Regions from separate parts of the Kitasatospora sp. NPDC028055 genome, predicted to be linked through region 2. Evidence: predicted binding sites of a transcription regulator. Region 2 holds the regulator's gene; the other holds the start of a gene.
What was found. The regulator HrcA, encoded in region 2, represses chaperone genes, less so after heat shock. The targets are predictions, from matches to a motif close to TTNGCACTCNGNNNNNCNGAGTGCNAA.

Region 1: groL (chaperonin GroEL) is a predicted target of HrcA. The motif match lies at 1,930-1,956, and genes of this name have one in related genera.

The regions. Positions count from the first base shown of each region.
Region 1 covers NZ_JBEZXE010000073.1:23,465-27,876, reverse strand. The annotation lists gene thrC (threonine synthase) at 1-706, shown strand, start outside; gene AB0F71_RS37675 (MoaD/ThiS family protein) at 734-1,012, shown strand; gene AB0F71_RS37670 (cold-shock protein) at 1,563-1,766, shown strand; gene groL (chaperonin GroEL) at 2,113-3,735, shown strand; gene AB0F71_RS37660 (hypothetical protein) at 3,884-4,243, shown strand; gene AB0F71_RS37655 (hypothetical protein) at 4,240-4,412, opposite strand, start outside.
Region 2 covers NZ_JBEZXE010000002.1:437,203-441,614, reverse strand. The annotation lists gene AB0F71_RS05915 (DUF3097 domain-containing protein) at 1-247, opposite strand, end outside; gene AB0F71_RS05910 (hypothetical protein) at 271-855, opposite strand; gene htpX (zinc metalloprotease HtpX) at 901-1,821, opposite strand; gene hrcA (heat-inducible transcriptional repressor HrcA) at 2,089-3,123, shown strand; gene dnaJ (molecular chaperone DnaJ) at 3,202-4,344, shown strand.

The DNA.
Region 1 (4,412 bases), on a different contig from region 2:
CGAGGGCAACTACGACGACGTGAACCGGTTCTGCTCGGAGCTGATCGGGGACCCGGCCGGCGAGGGCTGGGGCTTCGTCAACGTCAACCTGCGGCCGTACTACGGCGAGGGCTCCAAGACGCTGGCCTACGAGATCTGCGAGCAGCTCGGCTGGCGGCTGCCGGAGCAGATCGTCATCCCGATCGCCTCGGGCTCGCAGCTGACGAAGATCGACAAGGGTCTGCAGGAGCTGATCAAGCTGGGTCTGGTCGAGGACCGGCCGTACCGGATCTTCGGTGCCCAGGCGGAGGGCTGCTCGCCGGTGTCGGCGGCGTTCAAGGCCGGCCGGGACGTGATCAGGCCGGTGAAGCCGGACACCATCGCCAAGTCGCTGGCGATCGGCAACCCGGCGGACGGCCCGTACGTGCTGGACATCGCCCGGCGGACCGGCGGCGCGGTGGAGGACGTCACGGACGCGGAGGTGGTGGCGGCGATCCGGCTGCTGGCCCGGACCGAGGGGATCTTCGCCGAGACCGCGGGCGGGGTGACCGTCGGCGTGCTGAAGAAGCTCGTGGAGACCGGCCTGCTGGACCCCGCCAAGGAGACCGTCGCGATCAACACCGGGGACGGCCTCAAGACGCTGGACGCCGTCTCCGAGGCGGGCATGACCGCCGTCATCCGCCCGACGCTGGACTCCTTCCACGCCGCCGGCCTCGCGTCCGCCTGATCCACCCCCCACCCCGCTAGGAGAGTCATGAGCGCCACCGTCCGCATTCCCACCATCCTGCGCACCTACACCGGCGGCGAGGCCGAGGTGACCGCCGAGGGGGCCACCCTGGGCGAGGTCATCGCCGACCTGGAGCACAACCACGCGGGCATCGCGGCCCGGATCCTGGACGACACCGGCAAGCTGCGCCGCTTCGTCAACGTGTACGTGAACGACGACGACGTGCGGTTCGCCGACGGTCTGGCGACCGGGATCACGGACGGTGCGAGCGTTTCGATCATTCCGGCGGTGGCCGGCGGCTGCTGAGCCGTTCCCGCCGTTTCCCGGCCGTCCGCGCGTACGGAATTCCACTCTCCGTGCGTGCGGGCGGCCGCTTGCATTTCGGCGGGAATATTTTCGGTCGGAGTCGGAGTAGAGTGTGGCTCTGCTGGGAACAGGGCTTCCCCTTCCGGCACTGGGTGCTTCGCCGGAGCTCGTCCGGACGCTGAGACCGCCCCGGGGCCGGGGCCGTGAAACATGTCAGGCAGATGTCAGAATTCCTGCAGGCATTTGAGTAATTCGTCCGCTATGTCCGGCGCTGATTGCCGATTTTCTCCCGGTTTGTTCGCTCTTGTCTCTTGACGGGGCTGCGGAATTCCCGGCGGCTGACCCTGTTGCAGAGGGCGTCGATCCGGATACATTCAGCGGCGGTCGACGTAATCAGCCGCTCACGGAAGCCGTCCGGCGCCCCGCTGCGGAGGATTGCGGCGTGCACGGCTGCGCCCAGGGGGGGTTCCCCGGGCCGGCCTTCAAACCAGACCCGGGCCCGCGACCTGCGGGCCCGTGAAGGGCCAGCACAGCACTAGGGGAGTTCGGAATGGCTCAGGGCACCGTCAAGTGGTTCAACGCGGAGAAGGGCTACGGCTTCATCGCGGTCGACGGTGGTGCGGACGTCTTCGTCCACTACAGCGCGATCCAGATGGACGGCTACCGCACCCTCGAGGAGGGCCAGCGGGTCGAGTTCGAGATCTCCCAGGGACAGAAGGGCCCGCAGGCGGACATGGTCCGCGCGGCGGTCTGACCTCTTCCGGCACCCAGGAGCTCGGCGCGGCCCACGGCTGGTGACCACTCGCTTCTCGACGGGCCCGTACGACACGCGTCGTACGGGCCCGTTCGCGTTCCCCGGGCGGGCCGTCCGGGCTCCCGCGCGGGGGCGGACGGTGGCTCGCGGGTCGGTCATTGGGCTTGCACTCGACCACCCGGAGTGCTAATCATTGGCGTTAGCACTCACAGTGTGAGAGTGACAGCGGACCGGGTCGGTGAGGCCCCCGGGAGCGGTAGGGGAATGGACCTCCGCGCACCAGGGCCGTCCGTCGCGGGCACCCCTTGGTCCGAGCAGTCGACCGTGTCCCGGAGGACCACTTCTGATGGCCAAGATCATCGCCTTTGATGAGGAAGCTCGCCGCGGCCTTGAGCGTGGCATGAACCAGCTCGCCGATGCAGTGAAGGTCACGCTCGGCCCCAAGGGTCGCAACGTCGTGCTGGAGAAGAAGTGGGGCGCCCCCACGATCACCAACGACGGTGTCTCCATCGCCAAGGAGATCGAGCTCGAGGACCCGTACGAGAAGATCGGTGCGGAGCTCGTCAAGGAGGTCGCCAAGAAGACGGACGACGTCGCGGGTGACGGCACCACCACCGCCACCGTGCTCGCCCAGGCCCTGGTTCGCGAGGGTCTGCGCAACGTCGCCGCCGGCGCCAACCCGATGGCCCTCAAGCGCGGCATCGAGAAGGCCGTCGCCGCCGTCTCGGACCAGCTGCTGGCCCAGGCCACCGACGTGGAGACCAAGGAGCAGATCGCCTCCACCGCCTCCATCTCCGCCGCCGACACCCAGATCGGCGAGCTCATCGCCGAGGCCATGGACAAGGTCGGCAAGGAAGGCGTCATCACCGTCGAGGAGAGCAACACCTTCGGTCTGGAGCTCGAGCTCACCGAGGGCATGCGCTTCGACAAGGGCTACATCTCCGCCTACTTCGCCACCGACCTGGAGCGGATGGAGGCGACCTTCGAGGACCCGTACATCCTCATCGCCAACTCCAAGATCGGCTCGATCAAGGACCTGCTCCCGCTGCTGGAGAAGGTCATGCAGAGCGGCAAGCCGCTCGTCATCATCGCCGAGGACGTCGAGGGCGAGGCCCTGTCGACCCTGATCGTCAACAAGATCAAGGGCGTCTTCAAGTCCGTCGCCGTCAAGGCCCCGGGCTTCGGCGACCGCCGCAAGGCCATGCTCGGCGACATCGCCGTCCTCACCGGCGGCACCGTGATCTCCGAGGAGGTCGGTCTCAAGCTGGAGAACGCCGGCCTGGACCTCCTGGGTGGCGCCCGCAAGGTCGTCATCACCAAGGACGAGACCACCATCGTCGACGGTGCCGGTGACAGCGACCAGGTCGCCGGCCGCGTGAACCAGATCCGCGCCGAGATCGAGAACAGCGACTCGGACTACGACCGCGAGAAGCTCCAGGAGCGCCTCGCCAAGCTGGCCGGCGGCGTGGCCGTCATCAAGGCCGGCGCGGCCACCGAGGTGGAGCTCAAGGAGCGCAAGCACCGCATCGAGGACGCCGTCCGCAACGCCAAGGCCGCCGTCGAGGAGGGCATCGTCGCCGGTGGTGGCGTCGCGCTGCTGCAGGCCGGTGTCGCCTTCGACAAGCTGGAGCTGGAGGGCGACGAGGCCACCGGTGCCAACATCGTCCGCGTGGCGCTGGAGGCCCCGATCAAGCAGATCGCGACCAACGCCGGCCTGGAGGGTGGCGTCGTGGTGGAGAAGGTGCGCAACCTCCCCGCCGGTCACGGCCTGAACGCCGCCACCAACGAGTACGTCGACCTGATCGCCGAGGGCATCATCGACCCGGCCAAGGTCACCCGCTCCGCGCTGCAGAACGCCGCCTCCATCGCGGCGCTGTTCCTCACCACCGAGGCCGTCATCGCCGACAAGCCGGAGAAGGCCGCCGCGGCCGCCGGCGGCGGCATGCCGGGCGGTGACATGGACTTCTGATCCTGATCGGACTCCGATCGGATCGGCTGATCCTCGTCCGCGTGGGCGGTTCCCTTCGGGGGGCCGCCCACGCGGCGTTTCGGGCGCGGGCCGCTCCGGCCTCGGGCCTGTGTTTTGAACCCATGGGCGGGCCGCGGAGAATGGACGGATGGCTTCCGATGACATCGAGACCGCCCTGCACAACGCCCGGGCCCTGATCCTGGCCGACCTCACCGCGCGGGACGTGGCGGACGCCGCCGTCGTCTCGCTGGTGGAGCAGGCCGTCACCCACCGCCGCTGGTGGCTGGAGCAGTGGCCGGACGGCACCGACTACGTGCTCGGGCTGGTCGCCCAGGACGTCCAGGACGCGCTGCTGGAGGCGTACGGCCGGTGGCCGCTGTGCACCACCTGCGCGGCCGACGGGGACCCGCACGCGCTGGGCGTGGAGCCCGAGTTGGGGCCGGAGCCGCACTGGGTGTGCGGCAAGCAGGGGGCCGTGGTGGCGCCGGTGGGGGAGCTGGGAGCCTAGTCCTCGCCGAGCTGTTCGAGCTCGGTGGTCAGGTTGGTGCGGGCGGTCGCGGCGAGGCGCCGGTGGGCGTCGGGGGTGCGGTAGAGGGCCGGGAGCGCCAGCAGGTGGCGCAGGACGGCGGCCCGGCCGGTGCGGAAGTCCGGCTCGGGGACGAAGGCGTACTCCTCCC
Region 2 (4,412 bases):
CCAGGGTGACCACCCTGCCCTCCAGCAGGAAGCCGCGCGGCACCAGCGGGAAGACCCGGTGCTTGCCGAAGCGGTCCTCCAGGGTGACGGTGAACCCCTCCGCGGTCCGCTCGCAGCGCACCACCGCCCCGCAGTAGCCGGTGGCCGCCTCCTCGACCACCAGGTCCCGCTCGGCCGGCACCTCGGGTGCGGGCTGCTGCTTCTTCCACGGCGGGGTGAGGTCCGGTCCGTACTGGTGGCTGTGCATGGGGCGATTTTACGGACGGGGTGTCAGAGACCCGGCGCGCCCCAGACCGGGAACCAGCGGCTGAGGTCCTTCTCCAGCCGCAGGTCGTTCCCCAGCATCGCGTTCACCTGGAGCTCCAGCGGGCTGTTGCGCCGCTCGCCGCCGCCGGGCATCGGGGCGAAGGGGTAGAAGGTGCCGCGCTTGTAGAGGTAGACCAGGGCCAGCGACTGGCCCTCGGCGTTGCGGAAGACGACCAGGGAGCAGAGCAGCTGCGGGCCGAAGCCGTTCGCCTCCAGTTCGCTGTTGACCGCGTGCAGGTCGTTGACCAGCTCCGGGAGTTCCTCGGGGGTGTGCCGGGTGAGCAGCCAGGAGTAGCCGTAGCCGTCCTTGGAGGCCTCCACCGGGACGCCGCCGCGCTCGGTGTCCGCGTCCAGCAGGGCCCGGACCTGCTGCTCCACCTGGACGAAGGCGGCGCCCTCGACGGCCGCGAAGCAGACCGAGCCGAGCCCGGTGGGGAGGAACCCGGCCCCGGCCTCCAGGGTGAGCGCGGCGGACGGCAGGCCGAACAGCTGGTCGAGGTCGGGCTTGACGGGCTTGGTGCGGCCGAACAGGGCGTCCAGGAATCCCACGGCGGTCCTCTCGGGCGGGGCAGGGCGGGGCGGGTCGGTGGGGGGTCAGCGGCCGAGCTGCTCGGAGATCTTCGCCAGCTGGGCCAGCCGCTTCTCCAGCGTCGGGTGGGTGGAGAGCAGCTGGGAGGCGGTCTCCCTGGCGCTCAGCGCCGGGGCGAAGTAGAAGGCGTTGTAGGGCTGGGCCTTGCGCAGGTCCTCGGTGGGGATGGCGGCGATCTGCCCGGTGACCTTGGTGAGCGCCGAGGCGAGGGCACTGGGCCGGCCGGTGAGCTGGGCGGCGGCCCGGTCGGCGGCCAGTTCGCGGTAGCGGGACAGCAGCCGGGTGAGCAGGAAGCTGATCGCGTAGACCACGATCGACACCAGCGGGATGACCAGCGCCGCGATGGCCGCGTTCTGGTCGTTGCTGTTGCGGTTGCCGCCCATGAACCCGCCGTACATCGCGACCCGGGTCATCGCCCCGGCGAGCACGCCCAGGAAGCCGGCGATGGTCATCACCGCGACGTCCCGGTGGGCGACGTGCGACAGCTCGTGCGCCAGGACGCCCTCCAACTCCTCGGGTTCCAGTCGGCGCAGCAGGCCGGTGGTGACGCACACCACGGCGTTCTGCGGGTTGCGGCCGGTGGCGAAGGCGTTCGGCATGTCGTTGTCGGCGACCGCCACGCGGGGCTTGGGCATGTCGGCCAGGGCGCAGAGCCGGTCGATGGTGCCGTGCAGCTGGGGGTACTGCTCCTCGGTCACCTGGTGGGCGCCCATGGCCCGCTCGGTGATCTTGTCGCTGAACCAGAACTGGGCCACGAACAGCCCGCCGGAGATCAGCACGATCAGCGGCCAGGCCCCGCGCAGCAGCGCGATCAGCAGGCCCGTGAAACCGACGTACAGCAGCCCGATCACGAACATCGTCCCGACCATGCGGCTGGTCAGGCCGCGGTCGGGCGCGAAACGGGTGTGCTGGCCCGAGCTCGACATCGCTTGCTCCTCCGTTCGCCGTCGCTTTCGATGCTGCCACCCGGACGGCCCCGGGGCACCACCCGTGCACGCGGAGTGTCGCGGTGGCCGTCCGGAACTGCGGGCAGGATCACCCCGGCCGGGCCGTTCCTGCGGTACGACCCGGGCCGTACACTGGCAGGTACGGTTTTGGCACTCGTGCGTGCAGAGTGCCAGGGTCGGGGCCCTCCCCGGAGCGGCTCGCAGCATCACAGACGGACAACGTGCGAAGACGGAGGTGCGTGCCCCATGGCCGGAGAGGTCCGCCAGCTGGACGACCGCAAGCTCGCCGTGCTGCGCGCGATCGTCCAGGACTACGTGGGCACCGAGGAGCCGGTCGGCTCCAAGGCCCTGGTGGAGCGGCACAACCTCGGGGTGTCCCCGGCCACCGTGCGCAACGACATGGCGGCGCTGGAGGAGGAGGGGTACATCCACCAGCCGCACACCAGCGCCGGGCGGATCCCCACTGACAAGGGCTACCGGCTGTTCGTCGACAAGCTCGCCGAGATCAAGCCGATGAGCTCCCCGGAGCGCCGGGCGATCCGGCACTTCCTGGACGGCGCCGTCGACCTGGACGACGTGGTCACCCGTACGGTGCGGCTGCTCGCCCAGTTGACCCGCCAGGTCGCCGTGGTGCAGTACCCCTCGCTGACCCGCTCCACCGTCCGGCACATCGAGTTGGTGGCGCTGGCCCCGGCCAAGGTGATGCTGGTGCTGATCACCAACACCGGCCGGGTCGAACAGCGGATGGTCGACTGCCCGGGCACGGTCGGCGAGACGGTCCTGGCGGACCTGCGCTCGCGGATCAACACCCGGGCGGCCGGCCAGCGGCTGCCGGACGTCCCGGGGCTCCTGGAGGAGCTCCCGGCGGCCTTCGAGGCGGCCGACCGGCCGACCGTCAGCACGGTCCTGGCGACGCTGTTCGAGGCGCTCGCCGAGCAGAACGAGGAACGGATCATGCTGGCCGGCACCGCCAACCTGACCCGCTTCGGGCACGACTTCCCGCTCACCATCCAGCCGGTGCTGGAGGCCCTGGAGGAGCAGGTCGTCCTGCTCCGCCTCCTGGGTGAGACCACGGACGCCGCGATGACGGTCCGGATCGGGCGGGAGAACGCCTACGAAGGGCTGAATTCCACCTCGGTCGTTTCGGTCGGCTACGGTTCGGGCGACGAGAGTGTGGCCAAACTGGGTGTGATCGGTCCGACCCGGATGGACTACCCGGGCACAATGGGGGCGGTGCGGGCGGTGGCACGGTACGTGGGCCAGATCCTGGCCGAGTCGTAGCACACCGCCGGCCGTTGGATTCGCAACGGCCGGCGTCCAGTCGCAGCACTACTACAGGCGGAACAAGCGGAGCATTTGGTGGCCACGGACTACTACGCGGTACTCGGCGTCCGACGGGATGCGGGGCAGGACGAGATCAAGAAGGCGTTCCGGCGCCTGGCACGCGAACTGCACCCGGACGTCAACCCGGACCCGAAGACGCAGGAGCGGTTCAAGGAGATCAACGCCGCCTACGAGGTGCTCTCCGACCCGCAGAAGCGCCAGGTCTACGACCTGGGCGGCGACCCGCTGTCGCCGGGCGGCGGCGGTGGCGCGGGCGGCTTCGGCGCCGGCGCGGCGGGCTTCGGCTTCTCCGACATCATGGACGCCTTCTTCGGCGCCGCGGCCGGCCAGCGCGGCCCGCGCTCGCGCACCCGCCGCGGCCAGGACGCCATGATCCGGCTGGAGATCACCCTGGAGGAGGCCGCCTTCGGCACCACCAAGGAACTCCAGGTCGACACCGCCGTCACCTGCACCACCTGCAACGGCGAGGGCGCGGCCCCCGGCACCTCGGCCCAGACCTGCGACATGTGCCGCGGCAAGGGCGAGGTGTCCCAGGTCACCCGCTCGTTCCTGGGCCAGGTCATGACCTCCCGCCCGTGCCCGCAGTGCCAGGGCTTCGGCACCGTGGTGCCGACCCCCTGCCCCGAGTGCGCCGGCGACGGCCGGGTGCGGGCCCGCCGCACCCTGACCGTGAAGATCCCGGCCGGTGTGGACAACGGCACCCGGATCCAGCTGGCCGGCGAGGGCGAGGTCGGCCCCGGCGGCGGCCCGTCCGGCGACCTGTACGTCGAGATCGCCGAGACCACCCACGCGGTCTTCCAGCGGCGCGGGGACGACCTGCACTGCACCGTCACCATCCCGATGACGGCGGCCGCGCTCGGCACCCAGGTGCCGCTGCAGACCCTGGACGGGCTGGAGGAGGTCGACATCCGGCCCGGCACCCAGTCCGGCCAGTCGATCCCGCTGCACGGCCGGGGCATCACCCACCTGCGCGGCGGCGGCCGGGGCGACCTGATAGTGCACGTCGAGGTGCAGACGCCCACCAAGCTCGACGCCGAGCAGGAGGAGCTGCTGCGCCGGCTCTCGCTGCTGCGCGGCGAGGAGCGGCCGTCCGGCCAGTTCGCGCCGGGCCAGCAGGGCCTGTTCTCGCGCCTGAAGGACGCCTTCAACGGCCGGTAGTCGTCCATGCAGGGGTGCCGGGGGGAGGACCCCCGGCACCCCTGCGGTGTTTCCCCTCCCCGGCCGCA